Regions from separate parts of the Bradyrhizobium sp. USDA 4504 genome, predicted to be linked through region 1. Evidence: predicted binding sites of a transcription regulator. Region 1 holds the regulator's gene; each other region holds the start of a gene.
The links. The regulator LexA, encoded in region 1, represses DNA repair genes until DNA is damaged. The targets are predictions, from matches to a motif close to TGTTCNNNNTGTGTTCNG.
Positions count from the first base shown of each region.

Region 2: the regulator LexA is predicted to act here: its motif matches at 2,382-2,399, upstream of ACVMB1_RS12485 (single-stranded DNA-binding protein).
Region 3: the regulator LexA is predicted to act here: its motif matches at 2,105-2,122, upstream of ACVMB1_RS05875 (ImuA family protein).

Region 1 covers NZ_JBSSGV010000001.1:3,060,761-3,064,754, reverse strand. Annotated here, with positions in the region: gene ACVMB1_RS14045 (hypothetical protein) at 1-79, opposite strand, end outside; gene ACVMB1_RS14040 (hypothetical protein) at 225-653, opposite strand; gene lexA (transcriptional repressor LexA) at 910-1,614, opposite strand; gene ACVMB1_RS14030 (molybdopterin molybdotransferase MoeA) at 1,858-3,069, opposite strand; gene ACVMB1_RS14025 (HAD family hydrolase) at 3,096-3,722, opposite strand.
Region 2 covers NZ_JBSSGV010000001.1:2,746,405-2,750,398, forward strand. Annotated here, with positions in the region: gene uvrA (excinuclease ABC subunit UvrA) at 1-94, opposite strand, end outside; gene ACVMB1_RS12475 (outer membrane protein) at 459-1,118, opposite strand; gene ACVMB1_RS12480 (outer membrane protein) at 1,375-2,121, opposite strand; gene ACVMB1_RS12485 (single-stranded DNA-binding protein) at 2,570-3,064, shown strand; gene ACVMB1_RS12490 (DUF2306 domain-containing protein) at 3,324-3,722, shown strand; gene gyrA (DNA gyrase subunit A) at 3,947-3,994, shown strand, end outside.
Region 3 covers NZ_JBSSGV010000001.1:1,362,981-1,366,974, reverse strand. Annotated here, with positions in the region: gene ACVMB1_RS05880 (Y-family DNA polymerase) at 1-1,235, opposite strand, end outside; gene ACVMB1_RS05875 (ImuA family protein) at 1,126-1,959, opposite strand; gene ACVMB1_RS05870 (UdgX family uracil-DNA binding protein) at 2,289-3,737, shown strand.

The DNA.
Region 1 (3,994 bases):
TCAGCCAACCGAACCGGAACATGTAGCGGCCCGGTTCCGTGACGCGTCCAGCCTTTTGCCATGTGACCTTATCGACCACCGCGCACGTCCTCCGTACCCGATGATGCGCCAAGGTGCCAGCCGACGCAAATCTCCTTCTGCGCCCCGGAAGCGGGAGTCCGGGGTCGCCCGAAATTGCTTAGGTCATCCGCCGCCGAACAGCTCATTCCGCGGCGACGATGCGCTCAACCCAAAAACAGCGTTGCGAATGCGGAGGGCCGCCGCTCCGCAACCTTCGGCTTCTGCTCGACCGGCGGATGCAGCGCCGGCAATTGCAGCACGCTGACGCGCTGTCCCTCGACCAGCTGGGTCACCAGCACATGGCTGCCGTCGGGGAATTCGACCGCGTCATGATGCCGATCGGGCACGTCGGGCTCGACTTCGTTGAACACGCCGACGCGATAGTTCAGCGTCTTGGTCCAGATCCAGCGGCTGTCGTAGCGAACGTTCTCGGCGAAAGCGAGCTCGGTGCCCGGCAGCATGCAGACCGCGACAGTGGGGTCATTCTCCGAAGCAAAGCCGCGGGTTGACGTGCCGCGGAACGTCGTCGTGATCAGCGTCTCTCCGACAATGGCGGGGCGCGATGCCACGGCGTGCAGACTATAGTCACACATCGGATGGCTCCTCATTTCGAGGTAGCGACCCGTGCCTCTCCTTGAGGCATTAGGGCCTCTACCAGAGTGGACGATAGCGAACGAGCGTCTGCTCGTTTCTGGGCGATTGTACGACTGGTCCGAGATCGCTCCGATCACAAACACGCGACGCTGCGCGAGAGGTATCGGAGCGCATCGGGCAGGCCGTACGCTACACTATCATGCAAGGAACGATCCGACGTGTTGCTCGTTCCCGGCCGCCGCAAGTATTTGCAATTCAGTATTTGCGATAAAGGCCGATCAGCTTGCCCTGGATGCGGACCCGGTTCGGCGGCAGGATGCGCACTTCATAGGCGGTGTTGGCCGGCTCGAGCGCGATCGATGCGCCGCGGCGGCGGAAGCGCTTCAGGGTGGCTTCCTCCTCGTCGATCAGCGCCACCACGATGTCGCCGGTATTGGCGACGTCGTTGCGCTGGATCAGCGCCATGTCGCCGTCGAGGATGCCGGCATCGACCATCGAGTCGCCGCGCACCTCGAGCGCATAGTGCTCGCCGGCACCGAGCATGTCGGGCGGCACGCTGATGGTGTGGCTGCGGGTCTGCAGCGCCTCGATCGGCGTACCGGCGGCGATCCGGCCCATCACGGGGACCGCGACCGGACGGTTGCCGTCGTCCTCGGCAATCGGCGGCGTGCTGGCGCGCCGGCCGAGGGTGCCTTCGATGACGCTGGGCGTGAAGCCGCGGCGGCCGTTGCCGCCGCCGGCCGAGAGTTCGGGCAGCTTGATGACCTCGATGGCGCGGGCGCGGTTCGGCAGGCGGCGGATGAAGCCGCGCTCCTCCAGCGCAGTGATCAGGCGGTGGATACCGGACTTCGAGCGCAGGTCGAGCGCATCCTTCATCTCGTCGAAGGAGGGCGGTACGCCCGCCTCTTTCAGACGTTCATTGATGAAACGCAGTAGTTCGTACTGTTTGCGCGTGAGCATCTCGAGTATTCCCCCGGTTGATAGCGTCGTTCGATTCCGAGACTCTTCTGGTGGGGCCTGCAGGCCGGGCCTGACCTCAGGAGCATGTGCTCAATGCACCTGCTTCCATGCAGCTTCCCGAATGTAGACACCAGTACTCGAAACAAATCATGAACGGACACTATATGTTCGATATGTGTTCCGCAACCACTTAATTTCCGGTGAACGTGTCGGGCAACGCACAATCGGCGGGGCGCGAAAACCCTATTCGGGCAGTGTCAGAATCTCGCATTCGCTGCCCTTGACGGCAGCTGCCGCAAACGGCGGACGCACGAGAAGTGCCCGTGCCGCAGCGAGATTCCCGAGCAGCGACGAGTCCTGCTGCGTCACCGGCGTTGCGATCAGCCTGCCGTCCTCGCGCGCTTCGAGCCGCGCACGCAGATAGTCCTCGCGCTGGTCGTTGGCAGCGAGGTCGCGGCCGAGCAGGGCGCTCGCGCGGCGATGACGAATCACTTTCCGGCCGCTCAGCGCCCGAATCAACGGCACCAGGAACAGGAAGGCGCAGACATAGGACGACACCGGATTGCCCGGCAGGCCGATCACCCGCATCGCGCCGAGCCGGCCATGCATCATCGGCTTGCCGGGCCGCATCGCAATCCGCCAGAACGCCATCTCGACCCCCTCGGCTTCCAGCGACCGCTTGACGAGATCGTGGTCGCCGACCGAGGCGCCGCCTGTCGTGATCAGGACATCGGCACCGGCCTCGCGCGCCCGGCGGATGCCCGCCGTGGTCGCCTCCACCGTGTCGGCGGCAACGCCGAGGTCGACGGTCTCGGCGCCTTCGGCGCGCGCCAGCGCCCGCAGCGCGTAGCCGTTGGAATAGACGATCTGGCCGGGACCGGGCTGCGAGCCCGGCATCACCAGCTCGTCGCCGGTCGCCAGCACCGCGACCTTCGGGCGGCGGCGCACCGCAAGTTCCGGATAGTTCATGGCGGCCGCCAGCGACAGCGCGCGGTCGGACAGGCGGCTGCCGCCGGCGAGCAGCACCTCGCCCTCACGGAAGTCGACCCCAGCCGGGCGGATGTGCCGCCCGACGCTGGCGGCCTCCGTGATCGTGATGTGGTCGCCGTCGACGGCGGTGTCCTCCTGGATGATCACCGCGTCGGCGCCATTGGGGATCACGCCGCCGGTGAAGATCCGCACCGCCTCGCCGGCGCCGACCGTCCGCTCGAACGGCCGGCCGGCGGCGACTTCGCCGATCACCTTGAGCCGGGCCTTTAGATCAGCCGCATCGGCGGCGCGCACCGCATAGCCGTCCATCGCCGACATCGGCTGCGGCGGCTGGGTGCGGAGCGCCGCGAGATCGTGCGCAAGCGTGCGGTGGTAGGCGGCATCGAGCGCGACCATCTCCTCCGGCAGCGGTTCGGCGCCGGCGAGGACGGCGGACAGGGCATCGGCAACCGGCATCAGGGCCACGCTCAGAGTTCCTCAATTCCTAATCTTCAAATTCCAAGTGCGGTCAAAGCCCTTGCCACGTCATCCGTCGATGTCACGTGGATAGCATAAAGGCCGCGGGCCCGCGCACCTTCGATATTGGCGGCCAGGTCGTCGAAAAACAGGATCCGCGACGCCGGCACGCCGATGGCTTTTACCACATGATCATAGGCCTCGGCGTCGGGTTTGCGGAAGCCGATGCTCGAGGACAGGAAGACGTTGCGGAAATGGCTGAGCAGGTCGGCGTGGGTGACCGAGAAATGCGCGACATGGGCCGGATTGGTGTTGGAGAAGGCGTAGAGCGGCATCCGCTTGGCGGCCGCCGCGAGCAGCGGGGCGATGCCCGGCATCTCGCCGGTGAAGATCGCGTTCCAGCCTTCGAGGAACTGGGCGTCCGTGATGTTGATGCCGAGCGTCCGGCGCAGATTCTCGAAGAAAGCCGCGTCGTCGATCCGGCCGATCTCATGATGCTTGAAACTGTCGTCGACGACAAAGCGCGTGGCGAGCTCGGCGGGCGCACACCCGGCATGCTGCGCCCAGTGCGCCATCACCTTGTCAAAGTTGATGTCGAGCACGACGCGGCCGATATCGAACAGCAGCACGTCGACGGAGTTGGGAGTGAATTGCGAGGTCATTGCATGAAACCGTGTACGAGAATTGCGGGCAGGCGGCAATGTCCTCGATTTCAGTGACCGGTGCGTGGATTGTACGTGGCGTTGCATTCATCGCGAGACTGTTCCCGCGCACACCACCGTCGTCCCGGCGAAGGCCGGGACCCATAACCACCGCATTTGATCAGGAACGGGATCGTGGCCGCAGCGTCGCGCAACAATTGAGATCTGGGGTAATGGCTCCCGGCCTTCGCCGGGACGACGGCGGGTGTCGTCGCTTGTGCGTCAAACATCCG
Region 2 (3,994 bases), 310 kb from region 1:
TCTTCAGATTGTGTTCGCGCGCGCCACGGATCGTGATGGCGCGCGATGAGGAGCCGGCGTTCTGTTGGCGCTTCGCCTTGAGCACTTCATCCATAGCGACAGTTCCGGGCGCATGCTTGGCGCCTTTTGGGCGCGCATCGCCGGTGATGCCGGGACCTTGCGCCGATGGGGTGTGAAGACTGGAACGTAGGAAGAACGGTCGACAATTTCCAGTGCTGAGTCGCGTCCATCAACGGATAGTTTGCCTGATGGCAGCAGCCGTCAGCAGCGCCGGTTCCGCTAGAGCCTTTTCCCGCTTCGATGGGATCGGAACGGGAGCTCTGGATTCCTGCTGTGACGCGTTTTCTTGACGCGAACCGCAATTCACTTCGCTCGAAAACGCGCTTACGCAAAAAGGCCGGCGCTAGGCCGGCCAGTGCGATCTGACCGCCGATGGCGGTCAGGCAATTCGCTCAGGCTTAGTACTTGGCGACGATCGGGCCGCCGAAGTGATAGTTGACGCCGAACTGGGCGCTGTGCAGCTCGAGCGTACCGGACGGCACGCCGAAATAGTTCTCGCTGTCGAGGCTGCGATACAAGTATTCGCCCTTGATCGACCACTGCGGCGCGATGAACGCCTCGACGCCGGCGCCGACGGTCCAGCCGGAGTGAAAGTTGCTCTGCGAGGCGGTCACGCCGAGCGCGGTGACGCTGACCTCGTTGTTGGCCCAGGCGTAACCGCCGGTGCCATAGAACAGCACCTTGTCGACGGCGAAGCCGAGGCGGCCGCGCACGGTGCCGAGCGAGTCGATCTTGCTGCGGGCGGTGACGCCGAGCGCGGAGACCGATGCGTCGATGTCAGCGCCTGCGGCGTCGACCTCGAGGCCGTACACGATGTTGCCGGCTTGCCAGTTGTAGCCGATGGTGCCGCCGCCGAAGCCGCCTTCCATGCTCGGGGTGCCGGAGTTCTCGCTGGCGTAGCCGCCGAAGCCACCGACGTAGAAGCCGGTCCAGTTGTAGATCGCGGCTGGCGGCGGAGCCTTCACGTAAGGCGCGCGTGCCGCCATGTCGGCGGCCATTGCCGGTGCAAAAGCGCTCAGTGCAAACATGCCGGCCGAGGCCAGCAAAACAGTCCTCATTTTCAAAGTCCCAGTCCCATTTTCTTGTTGTCCCTTCAGATATCTTGAAGAGAGCGTCACAGCAGTGTCGCGTGACGTGCTGGTGCTTCTACAGAGAAATGCCGGAACGTGTGTATCCGCGAAACCACAACGCACCGAAAACGGCCCCGGTGAGGTGCGCGTGCACACGCAACGAAAAAGCCGGCGCACAAACAGGCGCAAACAAAAAGGCCGGCGCGAGGCCGGCCTTTCGTCTGGATCAATCGGCCTGGCGCGATCAATAGCGCGCGACGACCGGACCACCCCACTTGTAGTTCACGCGGACGGTAACGAGGTCGACGTCCTGGCGATCGCGGATGGTGCTGTTCAGCGTGCCGTTGGGGGCGATCAGGTTATAGGTCTTGTCCTGCATGAACAGGTGGTCGTATTCGATGCCCGCGGTCCAGTTCGGCGCGAAGCCGACTTCGATGCCGGCGCCGACGGTGCCGCCCCAGCGGGTGTCGCTGGCGCTGCCGACCAGCACGCCGGTTGGGGTGAAGTAGGTGTTGAAGCGGTTGTCGGTCAGCGCCGCGCCGCCCTTGGCGTAGAGCAGCACGTTGTTGACGGCGTAACCGATCTGGCCGGTGAACAGGCCGAACGCGTCGATCTTGGACTGGTTGGTGAACAGGCCCGGGAAGATCGCGCTGTTGTTGCTGCCCTTCAGGTCAGCCCAGTCGCCCTGCGCTTCGAGGCCGAACACCCAGGCGCCAGCCTGCCAGCGATAACCGATCTGGCCACCGGCGACGCCGCCGGTTGCATCATGGCAACCATCTGATGCGAGGAAGATGCCGGCCGGGAGCTGGTCCCAGCAATTGTGGCTCGAGCCCCAGCCGCCGTTGGCGCCGATGTAGAAGCCGGTCCAGTCATAGATCGGGGCAACCACGGGCGGCGGCGCCTTGGTGTACGGGCGCGCAGCGAGATCGGCAGCCGCGGCAGGCGCAGCAAACGCAATCAGAGCAACCGTACCGAGCAAAAACTTCTTCATTATCAATCCCCCAGCACCCCGATCGGCTTCCAAACGGTCCCGAAGCACGATCCCAGACGCGAGCGCCCGCGCCATGGTTGGAGCTATACGCTGATTCAACCGAAAACGCAGTCTCCCAAATGCAACACTCGCGGGAGAAGTATCGATAAGGCAAGCTGCTGATTTGTTTGTTGTTTTTCTAAATCTTGCTGCCGAGCGTCGGCCTGCACCGAGATCGACTGCCGCTCTGACGGCACTCGCCGCTTCTACGGATGGTTGTGGCGAACAAAACTGGAACGATGCCGGATCCGGTGCTATATCCCGATATCCGTGGATAACCGCGAGACGGCAAAGGCGACGAGCCGGCACCGGCGTATAGGGTCATCCACGACGCCTGCGGCGTAAGTGGCGAAGGTTGAGAGTGGCGGCCGAATGTCCGGACGCCCGGTTTTTGAGTGGAGATGATGCGATGGCAGGAAGCGTGAACAAGGTGATCCTGGTGGGAAACCTCGGCAAGGATCCGGAAATCCGGCGGACGCAGGACGGCCGTCCGATCGCAAACCTTTCCATCGCCACCTCGGAAACCTGGCGCGACAAGGGCACCGGCGAGCGCAAGGAAAAGACCGAGTGGCACCGCGTCGTGATCTTCAACGAGGGCCTCTGCAAGGTCGCCGAGCAGTATCTGAAGAAGGGCGCCAAGGTGTACATCGAGGGGCAGTTGCAGACCCGCAAATGGACCGACCAGAGCGGCGTCGAGAAGTACTCGACCGAAGTCGTGCTGCAGGGCTTCAACTCCAACCTCACCATGCTCGACGGGCGTGGCGGTGGGGGCAGCAGCTTCTCCGATGATGGCGGCAGCGATTTCGGTTCGGCCGGACCAGTCAGCTCGGCGCCGCGCCGCGCCGTCGCCGCGGGTGGTGGCAGCAGCCGCAACAGCGACATGGACGACGACATCCCGTTCTGAGCAGCGGTCGCGCTTCCGTCGATTCCGTCAGGCGCCGTTCCGTGAAGATCATTTCCCGGAACGGTCGTTGCGATCGGCACCAGCAATTTCCTCGTGTGGAATATGAGGATAACCCGGTAACTCTCTGTCAGAACGTCGGTGGTTCGACGTAAGGGGATGCGGGTTCCCTGGACTTTGACACAGCCTGATGTAAATGATATTTACATTGGCCTGCGGCATTTGATGCCTGGCCGCGAGCTTCACCCGAGGGCCGGCCATCATGAGCCTCGCGCCATTGCTCGACGCCGCGCCTGCGATCCCGCTCCACGCCTTTGCCGCGATGGCCGCCTTCGTGCTCGGCTCCATCCAGCTCGCCGCCCCCAAGGGCACGCTGCCGCACCGGACCCTGGGCTGGATCTGGGTGATCCTGATGCTGGTGGTCGCCGGAAGCTCGTTCTGGATCCATCAGATCCAGCTGGTCGGTCCCTGGAGCCCGATCCACCTGCTGTCGATCTTCTCGCTCGCCATGCTGGCGCTCGGCGTCACGGCCGCACGGAGCCACAATGTCCGCCGCCACAGGTTCACGATGATCGGCATCTTCTTCGGCGCGCTGCTCATCGCCGGACTGTTCACCTTGATGCCCGGGCGGATCATGCACGCAGTGGTTTTCGGCCACTGACTGGCGAGGCGAACTGCCACTGGCGAGTGGCGAATAGGGATTTTTCCATCCGCTATTCGCCATTCGCCACGCGCTTCCCGACCAGGCAGCCGGAACCTCGGTGCTCCACCCGTAAGTGCATGAAAAAACGAACGGAAAAACGGCTTGCCGGAGCCGCGCAAGGGTGGTTATCAGGCCCCTGATGGGCTATATGATTCCCCAGCAGAACCGACCGGATTTCCCCTTTGTCCGATAACGACGACCACAAGCCCGGCGAGCCGCCGGGACCCTCA
Region 3 (3,994 bases), 1.7 Mb from region 1:
CTCTCCAGCGGCAGATGCACGACGACGCGTTTTCCGCCGATGCGGGCGGCGATGCGGTCGATCAGCGCCGAGAGCTCGTCATTGTCGTGTATGGTGGCGTCGAGATCGCGCTGCTGCTGTACCACGATCTCGGTACGCCCTGCGGCGAGGCGAATGAGATCGAAGCCGAAGCCGGGATCGAGCGGATCATTCAGCGCATCGAGCCGCTCGCGGAACAGGCGATCGATCATCTCGGGCCGCGTCACCGGACGCCCGGTCTCGACCATGATCGCGCGCACCGCACCGTCAGTGCGGAAGAAGCTCGCTTCCAGCTGCCGCGCACCTTTGCCCTGCTTGTCCATCGCCGCAACCAGCATCTTGGCGAGGCTTGAGAGCGTCAGCGCGATCACGGTGTCGGTCGCGATCGGCTCGGGGAAACGCTTCTCGACGATGTAATCGGGCAGCGGCTTGCGCGGGCTGATCGGGGCATCGCCCTGCCCGAGCGCGTGGCTGAGCAAGGTGGTGAAGGCCGCACCGAACCGCGCCGAGATTTCATGCGGCGCGCGCGAGGCGACATCGCCGATGGTCTTCAAGCCGGCGCGGCGCAGGCCGGTGGTGACAGCGGCATCGGCACCGAGCGCCGACACCGGCAGCGGGCCGACCGCCGCCGCTTCCTCGCTATCGGGGACAATCTTGCCCGAGGCGGTGCGCGTCAGCGTACGCGCCGCGATCGAGGTGCCGGCAATCGCCGCGCTGACGGCAAAGCCTCGCCGGCTCAGCGCCCCCGTCACGGTCTGCAGCAGCGCGCGCTCGCCGCCGAACAGATGCGCGCAGCCGGTGATGTCGAGAAACAGACCGTAAGGCAGATCGAGCGCGACCAGCGGCGTGAAGCGATCGCACCAGTCGGCGATGTCGTTCAGCGTCTTCAGATCGGCGGCGGGATCGGCATCATAGACCGTGAGCTCCGGACAGATCGCCCGCGCATTGGCGAGCGGCAGCCCGATCGACAGCCCGGCGCGCACCGCGGCCTCGTCGACAGCATGCAGCAGGATCGCGTTGTGGTCTTTTGTGACGACGACGCTGGGGAGTTCTGCTTTCTTCGCCTCTCCCGCTTGCGGGAGAGGGAGCCCTGCCACCTCCCGTGCATCAACTTGCGAGGCGATGTCCTGCGCGAGCTTGCGCTTGATGCGGTCGATGGGCAGGCGTGGCAGCCACAGGCTGAGGATACGCCGACGGTTCACTGAATTGGCACTCATCACATTTCCATTCCATGATCCATCGCCCGACAGGGCCATGACGATTGCGCACGAGTTCGGCCTCGAAGCGCGGCGCGCCCCACACGCTCGCGGCATTGCCCGGCGGCGAATGCGCCGCGCGCACGATCCAGCGCGTCTCCGCGGTCGAGGGGATCGGGGTTGCCGCGATCCGCAGCACCAGCGCGGTGACGCCGGAGGCCTGCGCGGCCAGGGTCAATTTGCGGCTGGCGACGAGATCGAGCTGGCGCGCCTGGCCCCAGACCTCGAGCACGACCGCGCCGAGCGCATCGCAGGCGAGCGCGTCGGCCGCGGCGCGCAGGCCGCTATCGACATCGGCAGCGCGCACCGTGACCAAGAGGCGCGGATCGAGGCCGAGCCCGGCAAGCCCGCGCATCGATAGCGCGCCGTTTTCGCGATCGGAAAAATCCTGCCGCACCCAGACCAGCGGCTTGCGTGCCGACAGCCGTCCGGCGAGCCCCGCAATGAAGCCGGTCGCCGCGCCGCCTTGATGGCCGGCCGCGAACACCTCGTGCAATGCCGCCGGCGCAAGCCCGCCGCGCAGCATCGCATCCGCGCCGGCATGGCCGAGCGCGACGCGGTTCGGCATCGCCGCATCCGATGACGCCTCGATACGCGCGATGCTGCCGCGCAGAGACGCAAGCGTACCTATGCGTGCGGCGGCGCATGATCCGCCAAAGTGTGAGCGGTTTGGCGACAAGATCATGCGCCTTTCTTAAAAAAGAGGAGCGCGATCGGACGCAAAACCGGCGACCACTTTTGCTGATCGCGCTCCGGCATATGCGCCGCTCCTTCCAACCAAAATTTGAGGCCGTCACTGGTCTGAACAGAGAACCAGGGACTGGCTCATTTGTTCATGATATGTTCTAATATAAAGCTAACAGGGCCCACGGAGTCAATCGGATTGGTGAGATCATCGATTCATGAGTGGAATCAATGGGATTCAGCAGCCGCCGAACCGGACAGGCCCTGATCTTCCGCAAGTCAGGCACGCAGGCCCCGAAAATGACGGCGTGACGGAAACGGAGCAATCGCATGCGCATCATCGTGCTCGACAACGACACCGATTTCGAGGGCTGGCGCAAGGCCGCGCGGCGATTGGCGCTGAACGATGTGAAGCCCGCGGAGATCACATGGACCGTACGCAGCGACGACGAATTGTCGTCGGCATCCTGCGTGAATGAATTGCCGGATACGCCGCAGGCGCGGTTCAATGTGTCGGCCAAATTCGTCGAGCTCGCAAAGGCCGCGATCCTGCATCGCAGTGACGAACGCTTTGCCCTGCTCTATCGCCTGCTGTGGCGGCTGCGCAGCCGTCACGATCTGCTCAGTGCGACCGATGATCCCGATATCGCCGAGGTCCACGCGATGGCGCGCGCGGTCTATGTCGATATCGACAGGATGCATGCGCATCTGCGCTTCCGCGAGATCGGCCGCGAGCGGACGGCTCATTACGTCGCATGGTTCGAGCCGGAGCATCACATCGTCGAGCTTGCCGCGCCGTTCTTCGCCGGCCGCTTCGCCGACATGCCGTGGTCGATCCTGACCCCCGACGTCTGCGCACATTGGGACGGGCACGCGATCTCGATCACGCCGGGCGTCGCCAAATCCGAAGTGCCGACCGAGGACCGGCTCGAGGAGGCCTGGCGGCGTCACGACAACGGCCGCTTCAATCCCGCACGGCTGAAAGTGATGGAGATGCCGCAAGCCTATTGGAGGAACCTGCCCGAGGACTCGATCATTAAGCCTCTGATCGAAGACGCAATGCGCATGACCAGCGGCCCCTTCATCGCACGCAAGGCGGCCGAGCCGCAGAAGCGGCAGGATACGCCGATGCCCCGCAAGCAAGTTCAAGGCAAGCAAGTTCAAGGCAGGCAAGCTCACGACACCATCGCGGCCTTGCGCGAGGAGGCCGCCGATTGCCGCGCCTGCCCGCTGTGGAAAGACGCAACCCAGACCGTGTTCGGCGAGGGACCGCAAAGCGCAACGCTGATGCTGGTCGGCGAGCAGCCCGGCGACAAGGAAGATCTCGCAGGCCACCCCTTCGTCGGACCGGCCGGCCAGATGCTCGATCGAGCGCTGCAGGAAGCCGGCATCGATCGCCGCAAGGTCTATGTCACCAATGCAGTGAAGCACTTCAAATTCGTGCCGCGCGGCAAGATCCGGCTGCACCAGAAGCCGAGCACACCGGAGATCCGCGCCTGCCGCCAGTGGTATGAGCGCGAGCTCGCCACCATCAAGCCGGACCTCGTGATGGCGCTCGGCGCCACCGCGGCGCAGAGCGTGCTCGGCAAGATCACGCCGATCAACAAGAACCGCGGCCATCTGATCGACCACGACGGAACCAAGGTGCTCGTCACTGTGCACCCGTCCTATCTGTTGCGGCTGCCGGATGAAAAAGCCAAGGCGCTGGAATATCAGCGCTTTATCGACGACCTGAAAATCGCCGCACATCAGTTGCGCAGATCAGTCGATGCAGCTTGAGTTCCGTAAAACCAGCGGAACCTGAGGAACCACATCGCAACGAGAAATTGTTCTAAGCCGCGGACAAATACCTACAACCTTTAATTGATCCGTGGTAGGGTAGCATGTTCCGCAGGTATCGGGCGTCATGTTCACGCCATGACGTACCCTGAGGCGGGCGCGCTGCGCGGTTTGCTAGCCCCGATCGTGCGGCGCGCCACCTCATCTCTCAATCCCCCTCCCTCATTTCGCAACCTTCCACTCGCAGGCGCCCGCCG